4 regions of the Chitinophaga pendula genome follow, and region 4 is predicted to be linked to each of the others. Evidence: riboswitches for the same ligand, from Rfam matches in the RefSeq annotation. Region 4 holds a riboswitch; each other region holds the start of a gene.

Region 1 (7,712 bases), 2.6 Mb from region 4:
TGGTCCGATTTCGTTCGGATACTCGAAATGGGCAAACGCCTGCAAAAGTTCCATTTGCGAGCGGGATGTTTCGATGGTGATAACATCGGCATCCATAGCTGCGATATGTTCAATAATATCATTGAACTCGCTGTAGCACATATGGGTGTGGATCTGTGTCTTGTCTTCTACTCCACTGGCGGTAATACGGAATGAGCCTACCGCCCAGTCGAGGTAATGCGGGCGTTTTGCTTTGCGCAGAGGTAAACCTTCGCGAATCGCCGCTTCATCGATCTGAATAATACCGATACCTGCTTTTTCCAGTGCAACTACTTCATCACGGATAGCAAGCGCTATCTGTTTGGTAGTTGCTTCACGTGGCTGGTCATCACGTACAAAAGACCACTGTAGGATGGTTACGGGACCAGTCAGCATGCCTTTCATTGGCTTATCTGTTTGCGCTGCGGCAAAAGTGCTCCAACGTACGGTCATATCATTTGGACGGCTAACGTCGCCAAATATAACAGGAGGCTTTACGCAGCGGCTACCATAACTTTGAACCCAACCATTTTTGGTAAACAGGAATCCATCCAACTGTTCTCCAAAGTACTCCACCATGTCATTGCGCTCGAATTCTCCGTGTACCAGTACATCCAGACCTATTTCTTCCTGCCAGCGAATGGTGTCGATAGTCGCCTGTTCGATAGCCTTTTCATATTGTTCGGTAGTAAGATCTCCCTTTTTGAATTTAGCACGAAGTTGACGGATATCGTCTGTTTGCGGGAATGAACCGATGGTTGTAGTGGGGAATGCCGGCAGGTTGAAGCGCTCACGGTGCAGCTGCTGACGAACCGGGAATGCACTTTTACGGGAAGCATCGGCAGCAGTAATAGCAGCTACGCGATCTTTCACTGCTTGTTTGTGTACCTTGCCAGATGAACGTCTGCTACCGATAGCTTTTTTATTTGCATCAAGCAAAGCCGCATTTCCGGTAACAATTTGTTTTAATTCGCTCACCTCTGTCAGCTTCTGTTTTGCAAAAGCCATCCAGTTCTTGATCTCAGCATCAAGAGTATTCTCCAAGTCGAGATCGATCGGGCTATGGAGCAACGAACAGGAAGGGGCAATGATCACCCTATCCTCACCAAGTTGCTCAATTGCCTTATTGATAAACCCTAAAGATTTTTCGTAGTCGTTCTTCCAGACATTACGGCCGTCAATAACGCCGAGCGATAACTGAAGGCCCCCCGGGATCAATACCAGTAATTCCTCCAGTTGCTCAGGAGCACGTACGAGATCTATATGCAGCGCATTAACCGGAAGGCTAACGGCCAGTTGGGTATTATCTAATAGTGCATCGAAATAAGTGGCTACCAATAATTTAACCCCACTTACCTGGGCAGCAATTTCACGATATGCGTACTCAAATGCTTCTTTATCTTTTTTGGAAAGGTCAAGCACCAGGCTAGGCTCGTCCAACTGTATCCATTCTGCGCCCTGTTCTTTCAGGCGGTTAATGATAGCGACATAAACCGGAACGATTTTTTTGATCAGATCAATACGTTCAAAACCTTGTTCTTTTTCTTTTCCAAACAGCAAATAACTTACCGGACCTACCAATACAGGTTTAGCCTTCTGTCCCACTTGTTTTTTAGCGTCTTGGTATGTGGTAAAAATATTGTCATTGAAAATTCGGAATTCCTGGTTAGCCTTGAATTCTGGTACGATATAATGATAGTTGGTGTCCAGCCATTTAGTCATTTCCATTGCAGTGATGTCCAGACCATCTTTCTGGTAGCCACGTGCCATTGCAAAGTAAAGATCGATTTGGCTGTTGGCTTTTACCTGGGAAAGTACGGGAGCGTAGCGCTCAGGGATAACACCTAACATCAGGCTGGTGTCCAGTACCTGGTCATAAAAGCTGAAATCATTGCAGGGGATCAGGTCGATACCCGCATCGAGTTGGGTTTGCCAGTTTTCCTCTCTAATCTTGCGTGCAGAGTCTTTTAATTCGTTCAGGTCAATCTTGCCTGCCCAATACTGTTCGTTTGCTTTTTTAAGTTGTCTTTGGCTACCAATCCGCGGATAGCCCAGGTTTTGCGTAAGCATTTTCCTTGAAAATTTAGTTAAAACAATTACAGTTGTCTTTACAAACCTCACAATGCTTTGCAGGGGAAAGGCATATGATAGCCTGTCAGAGCACAGATATGTGGCCGACAGACACCATCAAAATGAGACCTTTGCTTCATTACGCGAAAGCATCGTCCTTCCAGTATGGGCAGGTCTCCTGACTTGTAACATCTTCTCCGTCCTTCCCATCTGTAATGACAAACAGTGGACATACATGGAAAAAACCTTTTTCGTTACTTACAGTTGCGCGACAGTCCGTGATTTTCACACGGTTCCCTTTTAATACTGATTCTCATCAGCAACCTATTCTGGTCGATAAAGTATGAAAAGAACTAAAATCGGAGCAAATCTACAAATAAACACCTCTCATCCTAAAAAGTGACATAAATTCAGAATAAAAAACTACTTTTATAAAAAATAAAGGAAATAAACCTTTCCAAGTGGAGTATTTTATGCCAAAAAAGAAAATTATTTTATGGAGCAATTAGATGATACAGATAAACATCTACTTAAATTACTCAGTGAAAATTCTACTATCACCGTCAAAGAGTTGGCAGCAAAAGTCAATCTTTCTGCTTCACCAGTATTCGAACGGGTAAAAAAGCTGGAAGCTGGTGGGTATATAAAAAAATATATAGCCTTGGTTGATGCCGAAAAACTCGGCTATGGATTAATCGTTTTTTGTAATATCCGCCTCAAACATCATGACAAAAGCATCGGAAGCCAGTTTGTTGCCGACATTATGCGGTTACAGGAGGTTACTGAGTGTTACAATATATCCGGCGACTATGACTTTTTATTGAAGGTTTATGCCAGGGACATGAAACATTACCAGGATTTTGTATTCAATAAATTGGGGTCAGTAAAGAGCATCGGGAGCACGCATAGTACTTTTGTAATGTGCGAAAACAAAAACACGCACAATATAAATCTTTGATACGTTACTCCAGACCCAAATAACGTAGAGGGTATACAAGTAGCAGTCGATTTTAGCACGACTGCTGCTTGTATTTTGAATGTACTCAATACTTTATTACATACATCAGCCAAAGCCGTTATCATCCTAGATGCGTAAAAACATAAGGTGCCCTGGATAAGGAAACCACCAACGCAGCTTCCCCGGCATTTCCCTCCACATCTTCGAACAACAGACTTTCCTTCGCCGTTTACTATTTTTAAATCGGAGCGGAAGATCTTTTCAAATTTTAGCACTTTTTTCATAGTGCTATTTAGGGGGATATACCTACAAGCCAGTATTGACTTTGTTATAAAGTTGTTAAATAAGTCTCATATGAATACTGACTTACAATATGCCAATGCCACCTCCGTTTATCAGCAGTAATTAAATTTCAGATAATGATTGTTAGGAAAAAGATGATATTAGTATGCAGCCTAGCTGTACTTGCGGCCTCATGTAGCAAAGGACAAGACAACGAAGAAATTATTAATCCAACTGATAGCACAACACTTCCGGGAGGGAAAACCACCTGGTGGAAGCCAACTGCCGGCATAAGTTTCGATTGGGTATTAGATGACGTTAATTCTAATAATACTTTTTCCGGTACTGTGGTGGATGTTGATGCATTCACAACCAGTCCTGCCACGGTAGCCTCCCTGCATGCCAAAGGACATAAGGTAATTGCTTATCTATCTGTAGGTACCTTGGAAAACGACAGGAATGATGCGTCCTTACTTCCTGCGGAAGTTATCGGTAAACGATACGATCAGTGGCCAAAAGAAAGATGGCTTGACATCCGGCAGATCGATAAGTTAAAACCATGGTTAAATTCAAGATTTAATATGATCATTCAGAAAGGGTTTGATGGCATTGAGCCAGACAACCTGGACGGCTTTGCAACAGTGACAGGATTTTCACTTACAGAGTCGGATGCACGGAAATATATGGACTACCTGATCACTACAGCCCATGCAAACGGCCTATCCATCGGACAAAAGAACGTAGCAGACCTGAGTGCAGACTATTCGTCCAAATTCGATTGGGCATTAACAGAAGATGCATTTCAACAAGGTTGGCAAGAACGTATGACACCATATGCAAGATTGAACAAACCCGTGTTCGCCGTCGAATATACCGACAATACCAGTCAACAAAAATTTGAAACCACTTTTTGTCCGCAAGCTGCGAAATTAGGATTTACTGCTATTCTTAAACATCGAAACCTGGATACGTGGGTGGACAAATGTAAATAGATATCATATTTTTTTAGCGATATTGCCATATCCATAAAAGTTAAATAAAAGCCCGCGCCTGGAATAAGCGCCGGCTTTTTATTTATAGTGAGATTTCATGGCACAATTAATTGTATTGCTAACAGTCACCAGTGCAATTATTGTTATCTTAGATCATATATAAGCGGTTTTCAACAAAATATTTGTCGCGAGCATACCAGAAAAAAATAACAAATGATGAACTGGCAAACAGCTGTCTGCACGACTAACAATATCCACATACACTATACAAGAACAGGAGGTAATAAACCACCCTTAATCCTGCTTCATGGCCTAACTGCCAATGGCGAGTGCTGGGCTGATCTGGCACGTGTTCTTGAAAGTGAATACGACGTGATCATGCCAGATGCCAGGGGGCATGGAAAATCCAGTACTCCTGACAATGGGTATCAATATGAAGAGCTCGCAAATGATGTGACCGGTTTAATAGAAAAATTAGAGCTTTCCCCTACGTTTCTGGCAGGACACTCCATGGGAGGAATGACTGCGGCCCTAGTGGCAAGTCGTAAACCCAATTTACTAAGAGGAGTGATCTTAGCCGATCCAACGTTTCTAAGTCCCGACTTTCAACGTGAAGTTTATGATAGTGATGTTGTCGATCAACACCGTAAATTTCTTTCCATGTCACTGGACGAGTTGATAGCCGATGCCCGTAAAAGACATCCTAAACGTTCAGCGGAAGTTATTGAGCTATTCGCCCGGGCGCGACTTCAAACCAGTATGGTTGCGTTTGATATTCTTAGGCCACCCAATCCGGATTATAAACAATTGGTCAGTACTATTGATATTCCAAGTCTCCTGGTAGTTGGAGATAAGGGCGTGGTTTCAGTTGCTGTCACCGAGGATTTGCTACGTCTTAATACCAGGCTTTTGTTTACACAAATCAGCGAGGCTGGCCATGGCCTCCAAATGGATCAGCCTGAACGTTTTTCTGCTGCCGTCAAAACATTCTTAGACTCTGTTACGACAGCAGCTGAGCTGTAAAATATATCATCTTCATGCTATACTTTCGGCTTTTATTTACTTTGCCTGTTTTCTATCTTTACAGACATATTAGCAATTAATTCCCTATCTCTTACATGCTATATTAATAACCAGCGATCAAAAAATATTTTCAAAAGGTATGGAGCGTATGTCTATGGAAGAGGAAGTACTATTACGTATGATTGAGGGAGATGAGTCGGCTTTTTCAGCCATCTACCGGCATTATTATCCTTCCTTATATATGTATCTGTTGCGTTTTTGTAAGATCCCTTCTCTTGCAGAGGACCTTGTTCATGATGTCTTTCTCAAAATTTGGGAGCTCAGGGGGCGTATCAACCCGCAACTGTCTTTCAGTGGATATCTTTATCGGATCGCCCGTAATCACGTATTTAAAACTATCACGAAACTGGCTACGGACAGTCAGATGCGCGCGCAATTATATCAACAGCTTGCGGATATTGATCCGAAGCAACCCGATGAGCTCGTGCGGACCAGGGAATATGAGCGTCTTTTCCAGGAGGCACTTTCAAAGCTGACCACGCAGCGATTGAAAGTATTTCACCTTTGCCGCCAGGAGGGAAAAAGCTACGACGAGGCTGCCGCCATACTAGGTATTTCCCGTAATGCGGTAAAAAAGCATATGGTACTGGGCATGCGTTTTATAGAAGACTATGTGTACAGACATGGTGACATATTGATGGCTATATGGCTAATTTCCACTTTTTATTAAAAAAACTGCTATAAGGGGTACCCTCTTTTTTTATTTTCGGATATTATATAAGTACCTGTTGTTTCCAATAGGCCATCGTAATATGCCACAACCTGATAATTACCACGAGCAGCTATTACAGCGATACCTGAATGGTGAGTGCGATAGGGAAGAGTTAGCGGCCTTGTTCACCTATCTTAATACCGCCGGCTCCAGACGCCACCTGTTGAATACTGTCAAACAGGAGTTTGAGCGCGCCATGAACGAAAAACATACCGTACCGGAAGCTATTGGCGATCGTATTGAAGCCAGGCTACTACGGAAGATCAGTGAAAAAAAGGTCATGCCCATGGATACTTTCCCTTATCTAAACTGGGTAGCGGCCGCTGCAGTTATTATTTTTATATCAACGGTCGGTATTTTCCTTATTTCCCGTCCCCCATCTATTACACCCAAACTGGCACAGCAGTCCGTGGTTACTGTCGGCCGGCCAGGCGGCAGCAAGGCATTATTAACATTAGCGGATGGGTCTGTAGTTACTTTGGACAGTACGGGTAACCAGGTCATTGCACAGGGTGATGTGAAGGTACAGCAACATAATGGGCAGTTACTCTACCAGCTTGCCACCGCCTCATCACCAGTTGTTAGTTATAACCTATTGTCAGTTCCACGTGGGGGAATATTTAATATAGTTTTGCCGGATGGGAGCCGGGTCTGGATTAACTCTTCATCCAGTCTACGTTATCCCACCGCATTTCCTTCCGGACATCGTACGGTAGAAATACAAGGGCAGGCTTATTTTGAAATAAAACCGAATCCAAGCCAACCATTTATTGTGAAAGTTAACAACATGGAAGTTCAGGTATTAGGTACCAGCTTTGATGTAATGGCCTATGCCGACGAACCTGCCGTCCGTACCACGCTGGTAGAAGGAGCCGTCAAAATTAAGTCGGGGAATAATGAAAACCAATTGCTGCCCGGACAAGCAGCATTAGTGAACAATACAACAGGTATACTTTCCATACAGACGGCCGATCTGCGGGAAGCTACCGCCTGGAAAGCAGGCTTCTTCAACTTTGAAAATGCCAGCCTTGGCGGCATACTCAAACAATTATCGAGATGGTACGATGTGGAGGTGGATTATCAATCTGTACCGGATGGGAACCGTTTTGGAGGATACATCAGCCGAAGCCTTCCACTACAGGAAGTATTGCCTATGCTGGAAACTGATCGAGTAAAACTTAAACTGGAGGGAAAAATAATTAAAGTAATACTGATCCGATAAATATCAGTCCTACGCAACCATTCTTGAATAATAGCTATAAACCAACAATGCTAAAATCAAACAAGGCTATAACCAAACGGGTTGTGGTTTGAAATCTTTTTGCTCAACCAAAATGTTCTACGTTATGCGATTTACTGTCTTCCTTCTGCTTGCGGTCTGCCTGCAATGTAGCGCTGTCGCTTTATCCCAGCAGATTACACTCTCCGAAAAAAATGCGCCACTAAAAAAAGTACTCAAAGAAATTGCTGCCCAGACGGGGGTATCGGTGGCATATAGTGAAAGCCTGATGTCGGCCACCAAACCGGTAACTATCGATATCCGGAATGCCCCCTTGGAGCGTGCGCTTGAAATCGCTCTTCGTGATCAACCAGTGCG
Region 2 (7,712 bases), 2.4 Mb from region 4:
TTCATCCATCATATGCATGGCTGTACCGCCGAATAAAGTGTCATAATGGTTCACCGTATTTGGAAATACAGCTTTAAAGATCCGTGTTACGGAATGCTCAATTTGTTTCTCGTACATATTCATCTGTTAAAGACTGCCCGGGGCAGTCTGGTGTGTTGAAAGCAGGGTGGCTATCTGGCCGCAGTACAATGGAGAGAGGAGTGATCTTTTATCTTTTCCCGAACAATTTCATGACCCTGGATACTTTGTAACGAAATCCTTGCTGACGATAATTGTTTTTGATCTCTTGCAGACAATTTGCACAGAGACAGCCGTTGAATTGTTCACTGATATGCTGCCGTTCTGCTATTGTCAGGGTGACTTCCTGGCATTGGCAACGCAGGATAGAGCCTACGCGGCATTCAAAAGTAGCCGCACAGCGAGGACAACTTACGGTTTCATGATCAGCCATAATGTGCAAATTTAAGTATTAATCGGCAGTATGTTTTTCAGCAGGTCAAACGGTCAGCAAAAGCTTCCTCTTATTACGACGATATATAGCCGCAAAAAAGAGGAAGCTGTTATGGGGCCTAGTTCACTAATACCGCGCTTCTGCTTTGAACAGCGGCAGCCACCATGTTACGGAGGGATTGCTCTGTTTCCGGCCAGTTACGGGTCTTCAATCCACAGTCGGGATTTACCCAGATGTTACGGGCCGGCAGCAGTGTGCTGGCTTTCTGTAGTAAGCTGGACATTTCTTCTACTGTTGGTACACGGGGAGAGTGGATATCATATACGCCAGGGCCGATCTCGTTAGGATACTTGAAGCGGGCGAATGCTTCCAGCAGTTCCATCTGAGAGCGGGAGGTCTCGATCGTGATAACATCCGCATCCATTGCAGCGATGCTGTCAATGATGTCATTGAACTCAGCATAACACATGTGAGTATGGATCTGTGTATCATCCAGTACGCTACAAACAGCAATACGGAATGCCTGTACTGCCCATTGCAGATAGGCATCCCAATTGGCTCTTCTTAATGGTAAGCCTTCTCTTACAGCAGGTTCATCTACCTGTATCACTCTAATACCGGCTTTTTCGAGATCAGAAACTTCATCGCGGATAGCCAGTGCTATCTGGAAAGTTGTATCTGCACGGGGTTGGTCATTGCGTACGAAAGACCATTGCAGGATGGTGACAGGCCCTGTCAGCATTCCCTTCATGGGCTTTTTGGTGAGCGATTGGGCATAGCTGCTCCAGGCTACTGTCATCGGATGTGTACGTTGCACATCGCCGTAAATAATGGGTGGTTTTACACAACGGCTGCCGTAGCTCTGTACCCATCCGTTTTGGGTGAATACAAAACCTTCCAGCTGCTCGCCGAAATATTCCACCATATCATTACGCTCAAATTCGCCATGCACCAGTACATCCAGGTGCAGGCTTTCCTGCCATTTCACGGTCTCGGCGATCGCTGCTTTGATCCGCTGATGATATTCTTCGGAAGAGATAGTGCCTTTTTTCAGCTGTGCACGTAGCTGACGGATCTCTGCCGTCTGCGGGAAAGAACCGATGGTTGTGGTGGGGAACAGCGGCAATTGAAAGGCTACTTCCTGCGATTCCTGCCTTACATGGAATGGGCTCTTACGGGTAGCATGCGATTCGTCCAGTGCTGCTACCCGCGCTTTTACTGCAGGTTTGTGGATCAGCGGAGAATGCTGCTTTGCTTGCATCGCTGCCATATTAGCCGCCAGCGAGGTGTTGTTGCCGGTAGCAATCTGTGCCAGGTCAGCGATCTCATGCAGCTTCTGTTTTGCAAATGCCATCCAGTGTTTGATCTCCCTTGTCAATACCTGTTCGTCTTGTTCCAAATCCAGATCGTAGGGAGTATGGAGTAAGGAGCAAGCGCTGCTGATCCATACACGATCCTGGCCGATTGCTTGCACAGCTTCGTTGATCAATGCGAGTGATAGCTGATAATCATTTTTCCATATGTTACGGCCATCTACCACACCCAGCGACAGTTGCATACCAGCCGGCAGCTGTTGTAATACTGTGGTCAGCTGTTGAGGTGCGCGTACCAGGTCAATATGCAGGGCCTGTACCGGTAGTTGCAGCGCCGTTGCCAGGTTGTCGCCCAAGGCATCAAAATAGGTGGCGATCAACAGTTGCAGACCAGGTATAGCCTGGTGGATACGGTTGTAAGTATTGATATACAGCTGATGTATAGCCGGGTTGAGATCCATCGCGAGGTAAGGCTCATCGATCTGTATCCAGGTAGCGCCAGCTTCCTGTAGTGCGGTCAGCAGCTGCAGGTATACTGGTAGTAACTGCTCCAGCAAACTATGTAGGTGCAGGGAGTGATCCTTGATCTTACCAAGCAACAGGAATGTCAGGGGGCCAATGATTACCGGTTTAGTGTGGATACCGAGGCTTTTCGCTTCGCGGAACTCCTCTACACATTTATGGCTTAACAGCCGGTATTGCTGGGTAGTATCGAATTCGGGGACCAGATAGTGATAGTTGGTATCAAACCATTTTGTCATCTCCATGGCGGTAATGTCGAGCCCGTTTTTCTGATAGCCCCTGGCCATCGCGAAATACAGCTCCAGGCTTTGGGGACTGGCCAGCCGCTCCAGTAATGGCTTGAACCTGGCAGGGATTGTACCCGTCATCAGACACATATCGAGCACCTGATCGTAGTAAGAAAAATCGTTGGAAGGGATGAGGTCAATACCGGCCTGCTGCATCGCCTCCCAATTCTGGCGGCGGAGCTGACGGGCAGTAAGTTGTAGTTTTTCGAGGGAAGCTGTGCCCGCCCAATAAGCCTCGTTGGCTTTTTTTAGTTCCCTGCCGCTACCGATACGCGGGTAGCCTGGTACGTTTGTTAACATACGGGTACGGTTGTTTTAAGTGAAAAATACCGGTATTACTACGCGTACACTTGCCGAAGGGAGCTGGCAGGATAAAGGAATGGAACAGTAACAGGCACACGATGCCTGTGGGGGGAAGTACTGCCAATTGCCTGAATAATGCTTTTTTTCCGCGAAGCATACATCAATTTGTTTACGGCAAGTCTCCTGGCTTGTAACGGCTATGACCACCCTTCTCATCCCTAACAGGGATAATGGGTATCGTTGGTCATAACCTTTTTCAAAGGTTACTTACAGTTGCGCGTCAGCCCGTGATTTTCACACGGTTCCTTTTTAATCCCGGTCACAGACCGGAAACCGCAAACAGCATTGAGTGTGTAAAGAACCATTACAAATATAGGATTTAAGCGCGTAATATCCGGTACCACGTCCTATCTGTCTGTTTTTGTTATCTCTTTCTTTAGCGCCTGGCAGATAGATAGCACAGCAAAAAAAATCCTTAGGTTTGTAAAATGTTTACAGATTACCAATATACCGTAGTGGACCGGTTTATCCGCTATGTACAGATAGATACCGAATCGGATCCGCTGAGCCATACCTATCCCAGCACAGAAAAACAAAAGGAGCTGTCCCGCCTGCTAGTACAGGAACTACGGGAAATGGGGATCGAAGATGCGGTATTGGATGAATACGGATATGTCTATGCTACCATCCCCGCGAATACCGACAAAACCGTACCTGTGATCTGTTTCTGTTCGCATGTCGATACCTCCAGCGATTGCAGCGGAAAGGATGTAAAACCGATCATCCATCATCAGTACGATGGTACGGATATTATCCTGCCGGATGACGACACACAGGTGATCCGTGCAGCCGAACATCCTTACCTGGCTTCCCGCAAAGGAGATGATATCATCACTGCGAGTGGTACTACGCTGCTGGGTGCCGATGACAAGGCAGGCGTGGCAGAGATCATGGATGCTGCCCACTTCCTGCTGCAGCACCCCGAGATCAAACATGGCGCGATCCGCATCCTCTTTACCCCCGATGAAGAGATCGGAAGAGGCGTGGACAAAGTGGATATGCAGCGATTGGGTGCTTCTTTCGGCTATACGATGGATGGAGGTGAGCGGGGATCAGTGGAAGATGAGAACTTTTCCGCTGATGCCGTAAAGATCACTATAAAAGGGGTAAGTGCACATCCGGGATCCGCCAAAGGTAAGCTGGTAAGTGCCATCAAAATAGCGTCGGAGATCGTAGATGCGTTGCCGAAAGAGATACTGTCTCCCGAGACGACAGAAAACCGCCAGGGATTCATTCATCCCGTACGTATACAGGGAATAGTTGAAAAAGCCGAGATCGACTTTATCATCCGTGATTTCACCACACCGGAACTGGAGGGACATGAGTTTTACCTTCGTCGCCTTATGGAACATGTTATGAGCAAGTATCCTACCGCTATCGCTACTTTCCAGGTAACAGAACAATACCGTAATATGAAAGAGGTACTGGATAAGCATCCGCAAGTGACCGTCTATGCTGCTGAGGCTATGAAAAGAGCTGGTGTGGCACCGCTCAAGATGATCATCCGCGGTGGTACAGATGGCGCCCGGCTTTCTTTCCTGGGCTTGCCCTGTCCGAATATATTCACAGGGGAAATGGCCTTGCACAGCAAGCATGAGTATGTAAGCATACAGGACATGCAAAAAGCCGTGCAGACCATCGTCTATCTGGCACAAATATGGGAAGAGCATAGCTAAGTACTAGAATTGCTGGTTATTGCGTTTAAACTTTAACTATTTTATTAGTACCTTACCCTATTATTGCTTCTGAAATTAATACTTTTGCAGGGTTAAAATTTTATTCATGCTCTTAGGACTTGTTACTTTACTGCAGGATACTCTGCTGGCGCCAAAAGCAGACACTGTAGCACATGCAGCCACTGCTGCTACCGGCGCTGCCCAGGAAATGAAACTGCTGGATATGCTTTCGAAAGGTGGTGTGCTGATGATACCATTAGCTGTACTCTCCCTGGCAGCAGTATACGTTTTTGTAGAGCGTTACCTCGCTATCGCCAAAGCAGGTAAACTGGAAGACAACTTCATGCCGATGATCCGGGATCATATCACCACCGGCAATATACAAGGTGCCCGCTCCCTCGCTAAAAATACCTCCGGTGCCATCGCCCGCATGATCGATAAAGGTATACAACGTATCGGCAAGCCCATTGACAACATTGAAAAGTCTATGGAAAATGTGGGTAAACTGGAAATATACAAGATGGAAAAGAACCTGGTCATTCTCTCTATCATCGCAGGTATCGCTCCCATGTTCGGGTTCCTAGGTACTATCGCCGGTATGATCCAGACGTTCTTCAATATCTCCATCACCTCCGATATTACTCTGGGTACGATCGCCGGTGGTATCTATGTGAAGATGATCACCTCCGCTACCGGTCTTATCATCGGTATCATTGCCTTCATCGGTTATAGCTTCCTGAATGCACAGATAGATAAAGTGATCAATAAAATGGAGTCCTCCTCTGCAGAGTTTATCGATGTGCTGCAGGAGCCAACCCGCTAACGATCCTTCACCGCTTTCTAATTTTAACGCTTAACGACAGAACGTATGAACTTACGCAGCAGGAGAGGCAAACGGCATGTGGAAATGCACAACTCAGCATTGAACGATATCTTGTTCATATTACTGCTGTTCTTCCTCATCGTATCTACGCTGGCTAATCCTAACGTGATCAAACTCACACTGCCCAAGGCGAAAAGCAATACCAAGGCAAAACAGACCGTAGTAGTCAGCATCAATGATAAACGCGAGTTCTTCGTAGGGACCAACAGGGTACCCTTCGAGAGCCTTAAACAAATGCTGGTACCCGCTCTCGTAAGAGAACAGGTAGACCCTACTATCGTTATCAATGCCGAAAAATCCGTGCCTGTCGAAGATATCGTCAAGGTCATGGAAGTAGCCAGGGAGATAGGGGCTAAAGTAGTACTCGCCACCGCCAATCCCCTCCGCAAAGACTAATCACTGGTAATAGCTGATATATAAAAGGAACCAACTGGTTCCTTTTTTTTATTTTAGCATTTATTCAATACAAATGGACATCTTCACCACCCCCCGACTCAGGATCAGACAGCTGACCCCCACCGATGGGGATTATTGGTTCCGGATCAACGGAGACCCCGAAGTCATGCAGTTCATCCGCCCGGTGCAAAAACGCGAAGATTCTGATCTCTTCCTGCTGGAAAATATATTGAACTATGAGATCTTTCCTGCCTATGGCCGCTGGATAGTAGAAGACAGGCTCAATGCAGCCTTTATCGGTATGCTGATGATACGGCCCCTGCAAGGCCGACCGGAACTCGAATTGGGATATGCGCTCGAAAAGGGAAGCTGGGGTAAAGGATATGCGACCGAGTTAGTGAAAGGAGCATTGGAATACGCTGTTCATCAGTTAAAACACCCGGGTATCATCGCGCTCACCGATCCGGGCAACAAGGCCTCTCAACAGGTATTGTTGAAATGCGGCTTTGCTTACGATCAGGATATGTTTGTTGATGGTAAACTAGCCCGCTTATATAAACTGTCGTAGCAGGCTAGCATAGCACTATCTGAAGGCCTTCACCATCCGGTCCTTTCCGAAGATATCCTTCCGCAGCGTTGGCTCCCGGAAGCCTTGGGCAGTTAGCAGTGTAATCACTTCCTGACCATATGCTTCGTTGATCTCAAAATAAAGCGTGCCCCCGGCCTGTAGTTTGTGCTGCGCCAGTGCTCCGATATGCCGGTAAAATAACAAGGGGTCCTGATCGGGTACAAACAGTGCCAGCGCAGGCTCAAATCCCCATACCTGCTGTTGCATATCCGCCTGTTCTTCCTGCCGTATATAAGGTGGATTGCTGACGATCACATCAAACAAGGGTAGGTTTTCCACGGCCGTTTCCTCCAGTATATTGACCTTTTCAAAATGAACGGCCTGTTGGAGTTTAGAAGCATTCAGCGCCGCTATCTCCAGTGCGCCAACGCTTACATCAATGGCCCATACCGTAGCGGAAGGGCATTCCTTTTTGATGGCAATGGGAATACATCCGCTGCCGGTGCCGATGTCCAGCACATGGGCCGTCTCCCGGCCGGCGGTCTGCAGCTCTTCCACTATCCAGGATACCAGCTCTTCCGTTTCCGGGCGGGGGATCAATACATCCGGGCTAACAGTGAACTCCAGCCCGTAAAACCAGCTGCTGCCGGTAACATACTGTACCGGCTCTTTACGGAGCAATGCCTGCAAGGCCGTCTCTAGCTGCTGTTGCTGCGGTGCTTCCAGCGGCCGGTCTTTATATACGACACGGTCCAGCCGGCTCATACCCGTTATATGTTCCATGACGATATGTGCGATATTGGCCGCTTCCCGGTTGTCGTACAAGGGGCTGATCGTGTGTATTATATAGGCAAAAGCGGCTTGAATGGTCATGGTAATAGCTTGCAAGGAATTAATAGTCAAAGGAAAATAGCGGCTGAAACGATATTTTTGCAAAAATATAGTGTTTGCTACCATGGACCATATCACTGACGAAATATTTATGCGCCGCTGCATCACCCTGGCAAAACTGGGGGCCGGACATGCCGCACCTAACCCAATGGTAGGCGCTGTGCTGGTGCATGAAGGTCGTATCATAGGAGAGGGATATCATCGCCAATATGGGCAAGCCCATGCGGAAGTCAACTGTGTACATAGCGTAACGCCGGAAGACCGGTTGCTGATCCCCTTGTCTACAATGTATGTGAGCCTGGAGCCTTGTGCTCATTTTGGTAAGACACCTCCCTGTGCAGACCTGATCGTCCATGAACGTA
Region 3 (7,712 bases), 1.2 Mb from region 4:
AGCAAACATTACGATAGAACAGGTGGATATCAGCGATATTCCGATATATAATACGGACATTCACGCTGCAGCATATCCGGCAGCTGCGGAAGAATTAGCACAGAAAATAATCGCCTCCAACGGCTTATTGATCGTATCTCCGGAGTATAATTATTCCATACCAGGCGGTCTCAAAAATGTTATCGATGTATTATCCCGCCATGCGGCAAAACCGCTGGACAGAAAAGCAGTAGCTATTATGGGCGCCAGTATAGGCACTTTGGGCACAGCCCGTATGCAATATCACCTCAGACAGGTATTAGTCTGCCTCAATGCCAATGTGGTTAACAAACCAGAGATCATGATCAGCGCCGCTCAGCAGAAATTCAATGAAGAAGGTACCCTGACTGATGAAACCACCAGCAAACAGATTCCGGTACTATTACATGCCCTGGCCACATTAAGTGATAAACAATAATAACCTGATCGATACCTGCCTGTTATTTAAGCAGGTATCGATCACCATATAAAAACGAGATCAGATAATAGCAGCATTCAACGGCTCATACTTGTCGTAACGCCGTATAAATATCCACAATGCTACCAACTGTAACACCAATGCGGTAAGCAGGTACCAATATCCCAACACCAGGAACAACACTACAAAAGAAACAGCCAGTGCCCACCGCAAATGTAGATCAGGATTAAAACGGGGAAAATACATCAGACAACGGAATAGCAGTAACAACGAATGTGCAAAAAACAATATTCCTAACAATGGCAATACCCCCGCGAATCGCCAGGTATTCACTACGATCAACAGGTATTCAGGCAGAAAAAGAAAGAAATAAGTGAACGAAAGCTGCAGGTATCTTTGTGCCAACTGCATCGGCAGGTTACGCGTGAACTGCAGATACTGGTCCTCAAAAAAACGGTGATAAAATATCACGCCCGTATGAATGATGCAACTCAACAATACACCACACAGCACTACCCGATCATCATAAACCGTTGTGCGCATTAACATAAAGGTCAACAATAATATAGCACCTGAAAATACTTTTGTACTCAGCAACATCCGGGTATGATTCGTCAGTAACTCAAATATGTAATACAGCGAAAATGGCCTTACCCAACGCCGGTTTAACCATTGCTGAAAATGACCGGTAAAATCAGCCAACTCGGGACGCCACAGTTTTCTATCGTATATCGCCACCGGTAGTATACACATCAGTATATTGAATAGCAACAATAAGAACGCAGTACCCGACAATCCCATCTTTGCGGCCACCCCTGCTGAAATTCCGGCATAAACAAGTACCGGAAAGTAAATAGTGATCTGTATTGAACACCAGAGTATATATCTTCGCCATCTTGACAAAGACCCTATCACAGGATAGAGAAAACCATACCCAGGTGTCTGTATCGTCTTTAATATAAAATACAGACACTTTCCGTTATACAACAACCATAATCCCAATACCACCAACAAAAAGCCCCGGTGCTGCAGAAATCCTTTCATTAACCCCACGTGATATTGCAATAGTTGTCCACCTTCCACCACCCCAAATAACAGGTAGAACAGCAGCAGAAAAAAGCCGGTATTCGTAATATAGAAACGACTTGTAAATATCTTACTCAACAAACGAAATGACTCAAACATACCTTTCATTTTTTTCTCATCCGATTATCCGCACCTGACGGTTCTCCACCAGGAGCGTTCCATTTACAGCAAACTCCGTTTCCGCAATCACCTGATGAGAAGTAATACAAAAAGTGACACCATACTCCTCACGCCACTCCCTGATCATATCATATAATAATGGGATCGTCTGTACGTCTAGCGTGATCAACGGCTCATCCAATAATATCAACGAAGGAACTCCCGTAAAACTTAGTAATAAGGACAACTTTTTTAACATACCACTGGAATACGTACTGACCGGGCGTAACAAAAAATCATTTACCCCCATCGCCGCCCCCAATTCCAGAATGCGGTCAGCATCTCCACCCTTGGTACTCAGGTACAACCGTAATAACTCCCTGCCCGTCAGAAACCCTGGATACAACGGCTCCGCCTCTCCATAGTTGACCTTCCGCCGGTAAGCAACCGGATGATGAAGGCTACTCACGGCTCCTTGTAAGAGGATCTCCCCCCGGAAGGAAAGCAAACCTGCCATCACCTTCAACCAGGTAGTCTTACCGGCGCCATTCCCCCCCTGTACCCAATAGATGCCCTCATCCAGTGATAAATGCCCTATATCCAAGGCAAGTGTATCCCCGTAATATTTTTTTATATCCTTTAATAAAATAGCTGACATAAAATTTGTCTAAGATTCCGAAAACCTGAAAAGCCGGAAGTCCAAAAAAACAAGCCGGTCTCAGCAACCCTTATTAAAAATATTTCCACTCGTCAAAACGACACGTATATTTAAAAAATATGACATAAATATAGGTCTGAACTATTAATGTATTAATTTAATTAACAACATTTACAATTAATATACCATTCCGAAAACAAGTAATAAAATAGTAATATTTCTAATAATCTTCAACCGCTGTAGGGTATCTTGACACGAAATGCCCACCCCTGCACATCTTCCGGATTGTTCTATTTTTACCTACATCATTTTTCCACAGGCTGTGAGCAATTAAATCTGCTCACGCAATCGCAGGTCTGTACATTTGTAGCAGTTCTTGACTTTGTTGCATTGGTTCCCGGGCGCGCAAACCCGGGATTAATGGGGGGAACCGTGTGAAAATCACGGGCAGACGCGCTACTGTGATCCACTTCCATATACCAGGAAGAGGTTGAAGCCGCAAATTCAACCTGATATTACCTGAAAATCACCGTTTTCTATCTTGAAAAGGGGAAAGTTGTAATAACGGAAAGCCAGCATACCTGCCAACGCAACATATTTGTCAAAACCTTCGCGTATCAGGGTATTGGCGAAAGTGACACTGCTCTCTCCCACAAGATAGTTGTCAGCCTTCGTGTCTCCAGGATCCGCCAACAATAGGGACAGGAAAAAGAATTCAAATATTTAAAATCGCTGCATATGAATTACGAGAATGAAATCTTGTTGAAAGAGAATAAAGACCGTTTTGTGTTGTTGCCAATTAATTACCCTAAAATTTGGGAAACATATAAACGTCACGAGGCCAGTTTCTGGACAGCGGAAGAGATTGACCTGAGCGGAGATCTGAAAGATTGGGCGAACCTCAACGATGGCGAACGCCACTTCATATCACATGTACTTGCTTTTTTTGCAGCTAGCGACGGTATCGTAAATGAAAACCTCGCCGTCAACTTCATGAGCGAAGTACAAATACCGGAAGCGCGCTGCTTCTACGGTTTCCAGATCATGATGGAGAACATACACTCCGAAACTTACGCCCTGCTGATCGATACCTATGTGAAAGATCCTGCAGAAAAAGATAGACTGTTCCATGCCATCGATACCGTACCTGCTGTAAAGAAAAAAGCTGAGTGGGCACTGCGCTGGATCGAAAATGGCAATTTTGCCGAACGCCTCGTCGCCTTCGCCGCCGTAGAGGGTATCTTCTTTAGCGGTAGCTTCTGCTCCATCTTCTGGCTTAAAAAGAGAGGATTAATGCCAGGGCTGACATTCTCCAACGAACTCATCAGCCGTGATGAAGGTCTCCATTGCGAATTTGCGTGCCTCCTGTACAGCATGCTCGAAAATAAATTGACCCAGGAAGCCGTACATGCCATCATCATGGATGCCGTGAACATCGAAAAAGAATTTATTACAGATGCACTACCCGTAGACCTTATCGGTATGAATAGCCGGCTCATGCAACAGTACATCGAATTCGTTGCTGACAGATGGCTCAAAGAACTGGGATACGATAAAATATTTAACGCTTCCAATCCATTCGATTTCATGGAGATGATCTCACTCCAGGGTAAAACCAACTTCTTCGAAAAACGTGTGGGCGACTACCAGAAAGCGGGTGTAATGGGGAATAAAGAAACCCAGACCTTCAGCCTGGAAGAAGACTTCTAATATATATCCTGCCCGGAATAAATACCTTCCGGATTCCATATACTTAATTACTAACCTAATAAATTCACTTCCCATGTTCGTAATCAAAAGAGACGGAAGAAAAGAAGCGGTGAAATTTGATAAGATCACCGCCCGCATAGAAAAGCTGTGCTATGGCTTTAATGCGGAATATGTAGACGCAATAGACGTGGCCAAGAAAGTGATTCAGGGTTTATATGATGGCGTAACGACCACAGAACTGGACAACCTGGCTGCAGAAACAGCCGCCTCCCTCACAACCAAACATCCGGACTATGCATTGCTGGCCTCCCGCATTGCAGTAAGTAACTTGCATAAAAATACAGTGAAGTCTTTCTCTAAGACCATGAAAAAACTGTATGACTACATCGATCCGAAGATAAATAAACCAGCAGCGCTGTTATCAGACGATGTATACGAAGTGATCCGTAAAAATGCGGAAATACTGGACTCTAACATCATCTACGATCGTGATTTCGCTTTCGACTACTTTGGCTTCAAAACCCTGGAACGTTCCTACCTCCTCAAATTAGATGGTAAAGTAGCAGAACGCCCTCAGCACATGTTCATGCGCGTAGCCGTAGGTATCCATAAAGATGATATTGATGCTGCTATCAAAACTTACAATCTCATGAGCGAACGCTGGTTCACGCATGCGACCCCCACCCTCTTTAACGCCGGCACACCTAAACCACAGATGTCGTCCTGCTTCCTCCTCACCATGAAGGATGATAGCATCGAAGGTATCTACGATACCCTCAAACAAACAGCCAAGATATCTCAAAGCGCTGGCGGTATCGGCTTAAGCATTCACAACATCCGGGCCACCGGTTCCTATATCAGCGGCACCAACGGTACCTCCAATGGTATCATTCCCATGCTGCGTGTATTTAATGACACCGCCCGCTATGTAGACCAGGGTGGTGGTAAACGTAAAGGTGCTTTTGCCATCTACCTCGAACCCTGGCATGCAGACGTGTTCGAATTCCTCGACCTCCGTAAAAACCACGGTAAAGAAGAAATGCGTGCACGCGATCTCTTCTTCGCCTTATGGGTACCCGATCTGTTTATGCAGAGAGTAGAATCCAATGGCGAATGGTCCCTGTTCTGTCCACACGAAGCACCAGGACTGCACGAAACATGGGGTGCAGAATTTGAGAAACTCTATGCACAATACGAACAGGAAGGCCGCGCACGCAAAACTGTAAAAGCACAAGACCTTTGGTTCGCCATCCTCGATGCACAAATCGAAACAGGAACACCATACCTGCTGTATAAAGACTCTGCCAACCGTAAATCCAACCAGCAGAACCTCGGCACCATCAAAAGTTCTAATCTCTGTACAGAGATCATAGAATATACCGATGCAAACGAAGTAGCAGTATGTAACCTGGCATCCCTCGCACTACCTCGCTTTGTGGTAGATGGTCACTTCGATCATCAAGCATTATACGATGTAACCTACCAGGCTACCCGTAACCTCAACAAAATCATCGACAACAACTACTACCCGGTTGATGAAGCCCGCTACAGTAACCTACGTCACCGTCCCATCGGACTCGGTGTACAAGGCCTGGCAGATGCCTTTATCCTCATGCGCTATCCATTCGAAAGCGAAGAGGCCAAACAACTGAACAAAGAGATATTCGAAACGATCTACTTCGCTGCCATGACCGCCTCCAAAGACCTGGCAAAAGTAGATGGCCACTACGATACATTCCCCGGATCACCCATCTCTAAAGGTATATTTCAATTCGATATGTGGGATGTAACACCTACCTCTCGCTGGGACTGGGAAACATTAAGAGCTGAAGTAATAGAACATGGCGTTCGCAACTCCCTGCTGCTCGCTCCTATGCCTACCGCTTCTACCTCTCAGATCCTTGGTAACAACGAGTGCTTTGAACCTTACACCTCCAATATCTACACCCGCCGCGTACTGAGTGGCGAATTCGTAGTGGTGAATAAACACTTACTGAAAGACCTGGTGGAATTAGGATTGTGGGACAACGACATGAAAAACAAGATCATTGCCGCCAACGGTTCCATCCAGCAAATACCAGAGATCCCCTCTAATATCAAAGAGCTGTACAAAACTGTTTGGGAGATCAAACAACGTACGATCATAGATATGGCGGCAGATCGCGGTGCTTACATCTGCCAATCCCAGTCTCTCAACCTGTTCGTTGATACGCCTAATACCGGTAAACTCACCTCCATGCACTTCTATGCCTGGAAAAAAGGTCTCAAGACCGGGATGTACTATCTGCGTACACAAGCCGCTACCCAGGCAGTACAATTCACTGTCGAAAAACAAGGCGGACAACAAATAGAACCAGTAGTTGTACAAGGAGCTTCCACCATAGCCATCGACGATATCCCGGAAGGTGCGGTATGTACAATGGAAGAAGGCTGCGTAACCTGCAGCGCCTAAACAAACCATTTAAGTATACGATAAAAGGCCGGCTTCGAATCCTTACAGATAGAAGCCGGCCTTCTTTATGATATATATCTTATCCTTTTGCCGGATCAGGAATTGCATAGGTTTCGCCTACCCATTCATAAGTAGCCCCTTTCTTACGCACATGGCCCAAACCAGGCCAGGCCAGATGATAAGCGAAAACAGACTCCCCTCGTTCCACCAACCTTGCCAACACCTGATGACGGGTTGCCACAGCCTGATTAAAATCTGTATCCCCGAAAAACCCCCACTCAGGATGCGGGAACAACAATACGTCTGAATGTAGCAGATCCGCAATATGTACCAACTCCCGGCCACCGGAAAAAATATGGACCAACGTATGACCCGGAGTATGCCCTGCCGCCAGTTCCAAACGGATACAACCCAATAACTCATCCCCATCCTCAAACAAATGTAACCGGGGTCTTAAGGCCACCAACGTTTTCCTGATATCAGCAATCATCTGCGACAACTGTTGCTTGTCCGGGAACTTACTGTGGGAGAAGTCCGGATGATCCCCTGTCCAAAAATTATACTCCAGGGCAGACAGATACAACTTTGCATGAGGAAATACCAGACTCCCATCTTGCCTGAATAAACCACCTATATGATCAGGATGAGCGTGAGAAAATACAATATCAGTAATATTCTCCGGCCGGATACCGGCATCTTCCAATGTCCGTGGAAGCCAGCCTGACTTCGGACCAAACCCGGCGCCGGCACCCGTATCTACCAATATCCGCCGCTCCCCCTTCCTGATCACCAGGATATTCATACCAAGATCAATAGCATCCGTCGGCCGGAAACTTTCCCGCAATAACTGATTGACAACCGCCGAATCTATCCCAGGTGCGAAGGATGGTTGCACCGGGCTCATATGCAAATACCCGTCCGTGACAACCGTCAATTCCAACTCTCCTAAACTAAACCGGTGGAAAGGAAACTTCTCTATACGTGAACAATCCCGCGCAGCCCATAAACGCCTTAACGGCATGGCCACCCCCAATCCTAGTAAGAAGATATTTTTAAATAATGTCCGCCTTTGCATTTTACCTATTTACAAACAAATTTATTGGACTACTATCTACCTGACAAGTATGCACTTTTTAGTATCTTACATACCTAAAATATACTATTGCTGAAAATCAATTGATAAGGAAATCCAAAATGAACAAAAATATAGACAATCCCATCTGTGCCGTTGATTATGCCTTCCGACGTAT
Region 4 (7,712 bases):
GGTAGGTCCGCCGGCGTAGTTGTCGGGGAGGCGGGTACCACCCAGTGCGTAGGAGTTTACGCCCAGCCAGAGGGGGTAGTAAGAAGCCTGTGTATGCCAGGAGTTGCGCAATACGAGGCCGTTATCGCCGGTGTTGCTGGTCCAGGGTACATCTGCGTTTTGTGGGGAGGGCAGTGTGTAGGTTACTACATAGTTGTGTTTAGTAGCGGTGTTGTTGTAGTAGGAGCCTTTGATCTGGTACCAGGGATCGTCTGCGAGGCCGTTGGCGTTGACATCTCTGGAGACCCATACTACGCCGGGTTCGCTGAAGTAGTTGCCATTGGATTCGAATGCGTTGCCGTAGATGATAAAATCTGTTTTGTTGGCCTGGTTGGTGATGCTGTGATCGAATCCGAAGATGATGTATCCGCCGTATGCGCCGAGGGTTACGATCTTTTGCCAGTTGGCGGGGTCATATACGCCGATAACGTTCTGGGCATCGGACTGGGAGCCATAGGTAGCGTTGATAAACTGGCCAGGTGCTGGTTTGTATTCCAGTACACGTGTTACATAGGGGCTTACTACTCTTTCGGTTTGGGATTTGTTGTTCTGACCGGTGAGGGCAGCAGCGTCGGGGCTGATGGCTTCTTTCTGACAGGCGGCGAAAGTCAGGGCCAGGGCACTGGCTGCGATCAGTACGCTTTTTTTTGTGTTCATACTTTTAGTTTAGAATAATGAAGGAAATATGGATTTGGGTAATTCTGTACAATTTAGTGTTGCACTCCGCAATAGAATGGCGTACCGGGTTTAGTTGGAGTTTAAGGTTTACACAGGGGGTGCGGGTTCGCGTTCACGGCTCCTTTTAGGTGGCAAAGGTATCAGGGGCAGTTGCGGAGTACTGCCCCTGATGTGGTATGGTGCTATTTTCTATAGAAAGCAAATGATGATGCGAAGTCGCCGGATGTTTTAAACCAGTTCTTCTTAGTGCCGGTGGCAGAGAGAACATATACCTGTGTGGGATATACGCCGCCATCGGAGAGGTATATATCGGAGGTAACAGGATCTACTACTATGCCGTAGGGTACTTTGATGGATTTGTCTGTGCCATCGGTGATAAAGTTGTCGGATATCTTTGTTTCGGTAGCGACATTGAATTTGATATAAGTCGGTTTGCTGGTTTCCCAGTTGTAGTTGATGAAGAAGCCGTTGTCGTCCTGGATGGCTATTGCTGTAGCGAGGAAGCCCAGTTTTTTCTTGACTGTTTCGGTTTTGGTATCGAATACGTATACATCGCCCGGTGCTACGACTACGGCGCCTGCGTATTGATCCTGGCCGACGCAATAGATATCGCCATATTTATCTGCTACGAGCCGGCCCATGTTTTTGGTTACGACTACTTTTTTGATCTCTGTCAGGGAGTTGAGGTCGATGACAGAGAGTGTGGAGTCGTACTGGCCAACGGTGCCGGGGGGAGCGTATACGACATCCTGCCAGCCGGCGTTGGCTACGTAGAGTTTATCACCTACTACGGTCATGCCTTCGGGGGTTTTACCGACTTTGATACTTTTTACGATGGAGAGGTTGCCGGTATCAATTACGGTTACGGTGCCATCGTATGCGTTTACGAAGGCTTTGTCTTTATAGAAAGCTACGTAGCGTGGTTGTTTTTTGGGCAGATAGATGGTTTTGATAGATTTTACTGTTTTGGCATCTACTACTTCTACTTTGTTACTATTGTTTACGACGATATACATTTTGCTGCCGTAAACCTTTACGTCCTGTCCTACGTCGCCCAGTTTGTTACCCAGTCTGTTATTGAGTGAGTCTGTTTTGTTGGGGTTTGCGGCGGTGAAGATGTTGAAGCTAAGTCTTTGTTGTTTGAAGTCGAAGTAATCGAGGGTAGCACTGTTGGTACCCATGTTGCCTTCATTGAGGATGTATATGCCTTCATCTACTACGGGAGGTTCCGGGATGGGGGCATCTTTTTTACTACAAGCGGTGACGAAAAGTGCTGCGGCGGTGAAGAGGCTGAGCAGTTTTGCGTGTTGTTTAATAGAATTGTTATTCATACTGTTCAATTTTTAAAATGAGAATGATGCCATGAAGCGGAAATTGCGACCTGGCATCGGGTAGTTGTAGGCGACATCGTAGTACTTGTTCAGGATGTTGTTGAGTTCTGCGGTGAACCGGATGTCTTTGAATTTGCGGGTACGGAGATTGTAAGCGGCTACTATATCTGAAGTATACCACGCGGGCATATAATTTTTCGGCGGGTCTGCGAAGTCGGCAAACCGGTCGCCGACGTAGTTGAATCGGTAGGTCAGTTCCCAGGTGCGCCATTCCAGTCCGAGGTTTACAGCGCCGCTATGTGTGGGCATGTATGGGACGGGGATTGGGTTGTTGATGCCGAAAGAGAGTTCTCTGGCGTGCTGCCAGGTGTAATTGATATCTGTATGGAGGGTGATGGTAGCTGGTAGTTGCCAATCGTTTTTTTGTGTAATGTCGACGCCTTTGATATCTACTTTGCCCAGGTTGATCATGGTCCAGCGGAACATGTTGGCGGTGGGGATGGCGACTATTTTGTCGGTGACGTTGTTGTAGTATGCATCTACCTGGATGGAGAAGTTTTTAAGGGCGCTGGTGGTCATTTTTCTCCAGGTGAGGCCCAGGTTGTATTGTTTGGTATATTCTGGTTTCAGCTTGGCGTTTCCTATCAGGAGGTAGTAGAGATCGTTGAGGGTGGGCATCCGGAAGATGTCTTTATAGAAGGCCCTTATGTAGAACTCTTCGTGTTTCAGAGGTTGATAGGCGATCGATATTGCGGGTGTGAGTATTTGTTTGTTGGGAGCTGCGGTGCCGAACTTCACGGATTCGCTGACGGCGGTACCGAGGAGATTGGCTTGCAGTTCGAGTTGTGGTAGTTTGATGGCGGTGGCGAGGGCGCCGTACCCGGTGTAGCGGGTTGGGAATGCGAATCCTACCTGGGAGCCTTTTACATAGTTGTAGATGAAGTCTCCGCTGAGGGATAGGTCCCACCAGGATTTGATGCTGTATTTGTTGGCCAGGGAGAGGTATAGTTCCTGTTGGGTATACCTGTTGTCCTGGAATTTGGCGGTGTTGAGTACATCCGGGTCGGTGTATCGCATATAGTCGTTAGCGAATTTGGCGTTGACCAGGAGGCTGTATTTGGGGTGGAATGTTTTTTTGTAGTGTGCCTGGATGAAGATGTTGCGGTCTTCCTGTCTTTGTCGGTGGTCGAAGTTATCGACGAGGATATAGCCCGGTAGTCCGCGTTCGGACTGGTAGTGATACAAGCGGAGGGACCAATCGCTGCTATCTTTCATATTGCCGTTGACGGCGGCTTCTACGCGGAAGGCGTTGATATCGGCGTTGGTGCGGGTGAGGGGTGTTTTATCCGCTTCATCTCTTTTGAATTTATAGCGACCGTTGGCGTTGATCCATTCGGTGCTGATGGAGGCGGAGATGCGGTCATTTATTTTTTGCTGCCAGAGGAGGCCGGGGTTCAGGAGGCCGAAGGAGCCGGTTTTGAAGGTAGCTTTGCCATGTATGTTTTCGCCTTTTGCGAAGGAGGGTTTGATGGGTTTGAGGTAGAGGGTGCTGGCGGCGGAGAAGTTGCGGGCGGGGAGGAAGATGTCATTGCTTTGGCCATTGAAGAGGGTGATCATTTCGAGGTTGTCGAGGGAGAATTTGCCCAGGTCGATGCTTCCATTTTGTGGGTTGCCTACTTGGATGCCATCGTAGAATACGCCGACGTGGTTGCTGCCGAGGCTGCGGACGTTGACGGTTTTGAGGCCGCCTATGCCGCCATAATCTTTTATTTGAACGCCGGAGAATGACTTGATGGCATCAGCGACGGAGGTAGCGGTTAGTTTTTTGAGTTGTTCGATGTCGAGTGTTTGTGCGGGGGTAGGGGAGCTGGTGTTGTCCAGCAGGTATTTGGCGTTGACATTGATTTCCCGGAGGTGCCGGGAGGTATCGTTAGGGGTATTTTGAGCAGTCAGCGACTGCGGTATTAGGCAGGCGATGAGAAGTGAGTAGTAGCAACATGCTGTAAGCAAACGTTTCACGTAGCGCATTTTTTGGTATTGACAGACAGCGCTACGGGGAGGGGAAAGTACGTGCCAATCGGGGTACGCTGGGGGGCGTAACCGGGGCTATCGTTGCTTTTCACCCGAAAGCGCTGAAAGTGATTGATATCTGGCAGGTCTTCTGGCTTACTGTTTTGAAGGCCGTCTTCCCACTTTTTGAGGAGCAGTGACTTTATTGGCATTCACTTCCGCTTACGGGCGGAGCAGTATTACAGCTACGGGGATAGCTCCGGATTTGCACCGGATTCCCTTTTAAGATCCAGGTTTGTTGAGGGCCGGGATCACCAGGTATTGGTATGTGTTAAGATACCGGCAGCGAGCCGCCGGTTTGTTATTGTTTATGAATGAGCTGCTGCAGCGGGGTAGCTACGTTGTACGAGTTCGAAACCTCCGAAGAAGAGGATGCTGTACACGAGGTTACCGATGAGCATATTTTTCATGTAAGGGATGGCGAGTGCGAGGCACTTGGCCAGTCCGGCAGCATTTTTTGGGAAAGGCTGGCCGGTGGTGATATCGATGCCATAGAGGAATGGGCCGATATCGGCGATGATCCAGTGGGCTACTACGGCGGCGACAGCTGCGACGAGTACGTTGGTAGCGTTCACTTTGCGGATGATCAGTTGTCCTACGAGGACCATAGCGGCGAAGCTAAGGTATGTCCATATCCATCCGCTATAGAGGAGGCCTTGCATGTGTTCTTTGTAGAACAGTTCCATCATGAGAACGTCGCTGACGAAGAGGGTGAGCAAGGGGAGGATGTATGATTTCCATTTATCGGAGAAGTAGGCGCCGCCGAAGAGGGCCATTGCACCGATGGGGGTGATATTAGAGAATGGAGTGAGTTGTCCGCCATTTAGTACGCGGAGGACGCCGGCTGCCAGGATGAACAGCATCAGGATACTAAATCTTGGATTTAGGTTCTTGATAGACATATCAGATATTTAGGTAGTTTGGTTGGATTAAGTCTGATTATTAGTGTAACAATACTATTGTCAGCAGGCTTAATGTGAGCGCAAACCTACATTTTTTTATCGAAACTCTTTCTTATAAAGCGAAAGGCTGGAGGATATGTGTCCTTCAGCCTTTCATTATCAATGATATATGAAGGTCATCAACCCGGCATACGGGAGATGTACTTATCCATTTCTTTTATTTGGCTTACGAGTTGTTCTGTGGTTGGTTTTTGTGCTTTAGCGCGGCGGAAGAAGTCTTTTGCTGTTTTGAAGTCGCGGCGGCTCATGGCGATGGAGGCCAGTGTGAGCAATGCTGCGGCGGTATTTTCTTTATCGGGGAGGCCCATTCGCACGGCTTTTTTCAGGTTTTGGTCGGCGCCTTTGAGGTCATTTTTCTGATAGGCGATGGTACCTAGCTGGAAGTATTGCATGCCTTCGTATTCTTTCATGGGGCTACCGGACTTGATGCTTTGGCGGATAGTGGCTTCGGCTTTGTCGAGGTCTTTATTATACATGGCCATGTTGCTCTGCATGAAGTAGTATACGGAGCGGATGGGTTTGTAGAGTAGTTTGGGGAATGCTACTTTGTTCATGAGGGCGGTAGCGCGGTCGATGTCGCCGGCTTCTACGGCTTCTTGAACGAGGCGCATGGGGCCGAACAGGAAGTGGGTGACGAGGCAGATCACTGCCAGTAAGAGTACGATGGTTGCTTCCCACCAGCCTACTGTGAAGCCCAGGGCGATGCCGCCTAACAACAAAACGATACCGATAGGGAAGCGATATAGCACGAAAAAATTAAATGCCTTCATGGGTGGTAATAATTCTATTTAATGTCCTAAAATCCAGGGGAGGGCAAAGATAAACAAAAAAATTCGCGGTGTAGCAGGCTGTTGTAAAAGCGCTGTTATCCCTATGAGGTTTGCGTGGCGGTGTTGCCATTGCGCCGGACGAGGTTGGCGGTGATGATGGCGCCGAGGATGACGGCGATGCCGGTAGCTTGTATCCAGGAGACGGGTTCGTGGAGTATGATCATGGCGGAGGTGACGGCTACGGGAAGTTCGACGGTGCTGAGGATGGCGCCGAGGGCTACGCCGGTCTGGGGCATTCCTTTGGCGAACAGGAATGGGGGCAGTACGGTGCCGAATAGGGCGAGGGGGATACCCCAGAGGAGGAGGGGGCTGTGGAGGAGGCGTCCATTGATGAGATATGCTGGCGGTAGTATGCAGCAGATGAGTATGAATGCGCCGGTGACCATCCAGGCGCTTTTGAGTACGGGGGAGAGGGCTGTGCCGGTACGGCCGCTGACTACGATGAATACGGTGTAGCACATGGCGGCGAGTAGTCCGAAGGCGATGCCTTGCCATTGGAGGGGTGGCATATCGCCGTTGAGTGTACCGCTGGCGAGGAGGGTACCTGCGAGGATGAATGCGACGCAGGTCCATTGTATGGCGGTGGGTCTTTTTTTATAGCGTACCCGTTCGGCGACCATGCTCATCCAGGTGAACTGCATGAGGAGGATGATGGCGATGCTGGCGGGGATGTATTGCACGCTTTGATAGTAGGTGATGCTGACGAGGCCGGTCGAGCTGCCCAGCAGGAATGCCTGCCGGGCGTTACGATCTTTGAGGGAGAAGGTGGGACGCCGGGAGAGCAGGTGTATGGTCCATAAGGTGATCATACCCAGTCCTGCCTGGATGCCACATAGTTCTGTGAGGGTAAACCCTTCGTGATAGCCTGATTTAACGATGGTGGACAGTACGCCGAAGCTACATGCCCCCAGTAATACCAATAAGATTCCTTTCCACATGCTGCTGATTGCTTTGGGCCGGCGAAGTTACGTCAGGCTTTTTATTTCCTTTCGACATTTGGCAATAGTCCGGTGAGCAGTCCTATGAGGGGGAGGTATGCGCAGACATGGAATACGTAGTTGATGCTGGTTCTGTCGGCGAGTTCGCCCAGGAGTGCGGAGGCGATGCCGCCCATTCCGAAGGCAAGTCCGAAGAACAGGCCTGCCATCATGCCTACTTTGCCTGGTACGAGTTCCTGCGCGTATACGAGGATAGCGGAGAATGCGGACGAGAGGATGACGCCGATGAATACGCTCAGTACGGCGGTCCAGAACAGGTTGGCATAGGGGAGTAGTAAGGTGAATGGAGCTACGCCGAGGATGGATATCCAGATGACGTATTTGCGGCCGATGCGGTCGCCGAGGGGGCCACCGAGGAAGGTACCGGCTGCGATGGAGGCGAGGAAGATAAAGAGGTACATCTGTGAGCTTCTTACGGGCACATGAAACTTATCGATGAGGTAGAAGGTGTAATAGCTGGTCATGCTGGCCATGTAGAAGTACTTAGAGAATACCAGTATCATGAGTAAAGTAAGGGCGAAGACTACTTTCCCACCAGGGAGTTGCGGGTTTTGCAGGTGGGTGTGGGTCTTCTTTTTAATGCGATGGGTATTTCCCTTGTACCATTTGCTGATGTTGAACATGACGATGATGGCGAGGAGTGCGGCCAGGGAGAACCAGATGATATGGAACTGTCCGAAGGGGACGATGATGAGTGCTGCGAGGAGGGGTCCGAGGGAGCTACCGGCGTTGCCACCCACCTGGAAGAGGGATTGGGCCATGCCATGTTTGCCACCGGATGCCATGTGAGCGAGCCGGGATGCT

Evidence for each region. Region 4 has a riboswitch for cobalamin ahead of KTO58_RS21955 (TonB-dependent receptor). Riboswitches for the same ligand answer to the same signal wherever they lie in the genome.
Region 1: linked by a shared signal. The riboswitch ahead of metE (5-methyltetrahydropteroyltriglutamate--homocysteine S-methyltransferase) and the one ahead of KTO58_RS21955 (TonB-dependent receptor) in region 4 are both predicted to bind cobalamin.
Region 2: linked by a shared signal. The riboswitch ahead of metE (5-methyltetrahydropteroyltriglutamate--homocysteine S-methyltransferase) and the one ahead of KTO58_RS21955 (TonB-dependent receptor) in region 4 are both predicted to bind cobalamin.
Region 3: linked by a shared signal. The riboswitch ahead of KTO58_RS17025 (ribonucleoside-diphosphate reductase small subunit) and the one ahead of KTO58_RS21955 (TonB-dependent receptor) in region 4 are both predicted to bind cobalamin.

Annotation. Positions count from the first base shown of each region.
Region 1 is NZ_CP077769.1:3,365,949-3,373,660, forward strand. Features, by position in the region: gene metE (5-methyltetrahydropteroyltriglutamate--homocysteine S-methyltransferase) at 1-2,088, opposite strand, end outside; cobalamin riboswitch at 2,240-2,431, opposite strand; gene KTO58_RS11705 (Lrp/AsnC family transcriptional regulator) at 2,585-3,046, shown strand; gene KTO58_RS11710 (endo alpha-1,4 polygalactosaminidase) at 3,466-4,320, shown strand; gene KTO58_RS11715 (alpha/beta fold hydrolase) at 4,534-5,343, shown strand; gene KTO58_RS11720 (RNA polymerase sigma factor) at 5,483-6,073, shown strand; gene KTO58_RS11725 (FecR family protein) at 6,156-7,337, shown strand; gene KTO58_RS11730 (SusC/RagA family TonB-linked outer membrane protein) at 7,462-7,712, shown strand, end outside.
Region 2 is NZ_CP077769.1:629,207-636,918, forward strand. Features, by position in the region: gene KTO58_RS02525 (acyl-CoA thioesterase) at 1-117, opposite strand, end outside; gene KTO58_RS02530 (cysteine-rich CWC family protein) at 209-451, opposite strand; gene metE (5-methyltetrahydropteroyltriglutamate--homocysteine S-methyltransferase) at 570-2,873, opposite strand; cobalamin riboswitch at 3,033-3,229, opposite strand; gene pepT (peptidase T) at 3,365-4,612, shown strand; gene KTO58_RS02545 (MotA/TolQ/ExbB proton channel family protein) at 4,719-5,435, shown strand; gene KTO58_RS02550 (ExbD/TolR family protein) at 5,481-5,891, shown strand; gene KTO58_RS02555 (GNAT family N-acetyltransferase) at 5,965-6,459, shown strand; gene prmC (peptide chain release factor N(5)-glutamine methyltransferase) at 6,475-7,395, opposite strand; gene ribD (bifunctional diaminohydroxyphosphoribosylaminopyrimidine deaminase/5-amino-6-(5-phosphoribosylamino)uracil reductase RibD) at 7,415-7,712, shown strand, end outside.
Region 3 is NZ_CP077769.1:4,739,763-4,747,474, forward strand. Features, by position in the region: gene KTO58_RS17010 (NADPH-dependent FMN reductase) at 1-457, shown strand, start outside; gene KTO58_RS17015 (hypothetical protein) at 518-1,642, opposite strand; gene KTO58_RS17020 (ABC transporter ATP-binding protein) at 1,659-2,300, opposite strand; cobalamin riboswitch at 2,675-2,903, shown strand; gene KTO58_RS17025 (ribonucleoside-diphosphate reductase small subunit) at 3,039-4,010, shown strand; gene KTO58_RS17030 (ribonucleoside-diphosphate reductase subunit alpha) at 4,084-6,462, shown strand; gene KTO58_RS17035 (MBL fold metallo-hydrolase) at 6,542-7,537, opposite strand; gene KTO58_RS17040 (winged helix-turn-helix transcriptional regulator) at 7,657-7,712, shown strand, end outside.
Region 4 is NZ_CP077769.1:5,924,663-5,932,374, reverse strand. Features, by position in the region: gene KTO58_RS21965 (cell surface protein) at 1-696, opposite strand, end outside; gene KTO58_RS21960 (YncE family protein) at 900-2,048, opposite strand; gene KTO58_RS21955 (TonB-dependent receptor) at 2,061-4,067, opposite strand; cobalamin riboswitch at 4,183-4,392, opposite strand; gene KTO58_RS21950 (DUF6580 family putative transport protein) at 4,427-5,020, opposite strand; gene KTO58_RS21945 (tetratricopeptide repeat protein) at 5,200-5,850, opposite strand; gene KTO58_RS21940 (EamA family transporter) at 5,952-6,848, opposite strand; gene KTO58_RS21935 (MFS transporter) at 6,890-7,712, opposite strand, start outside.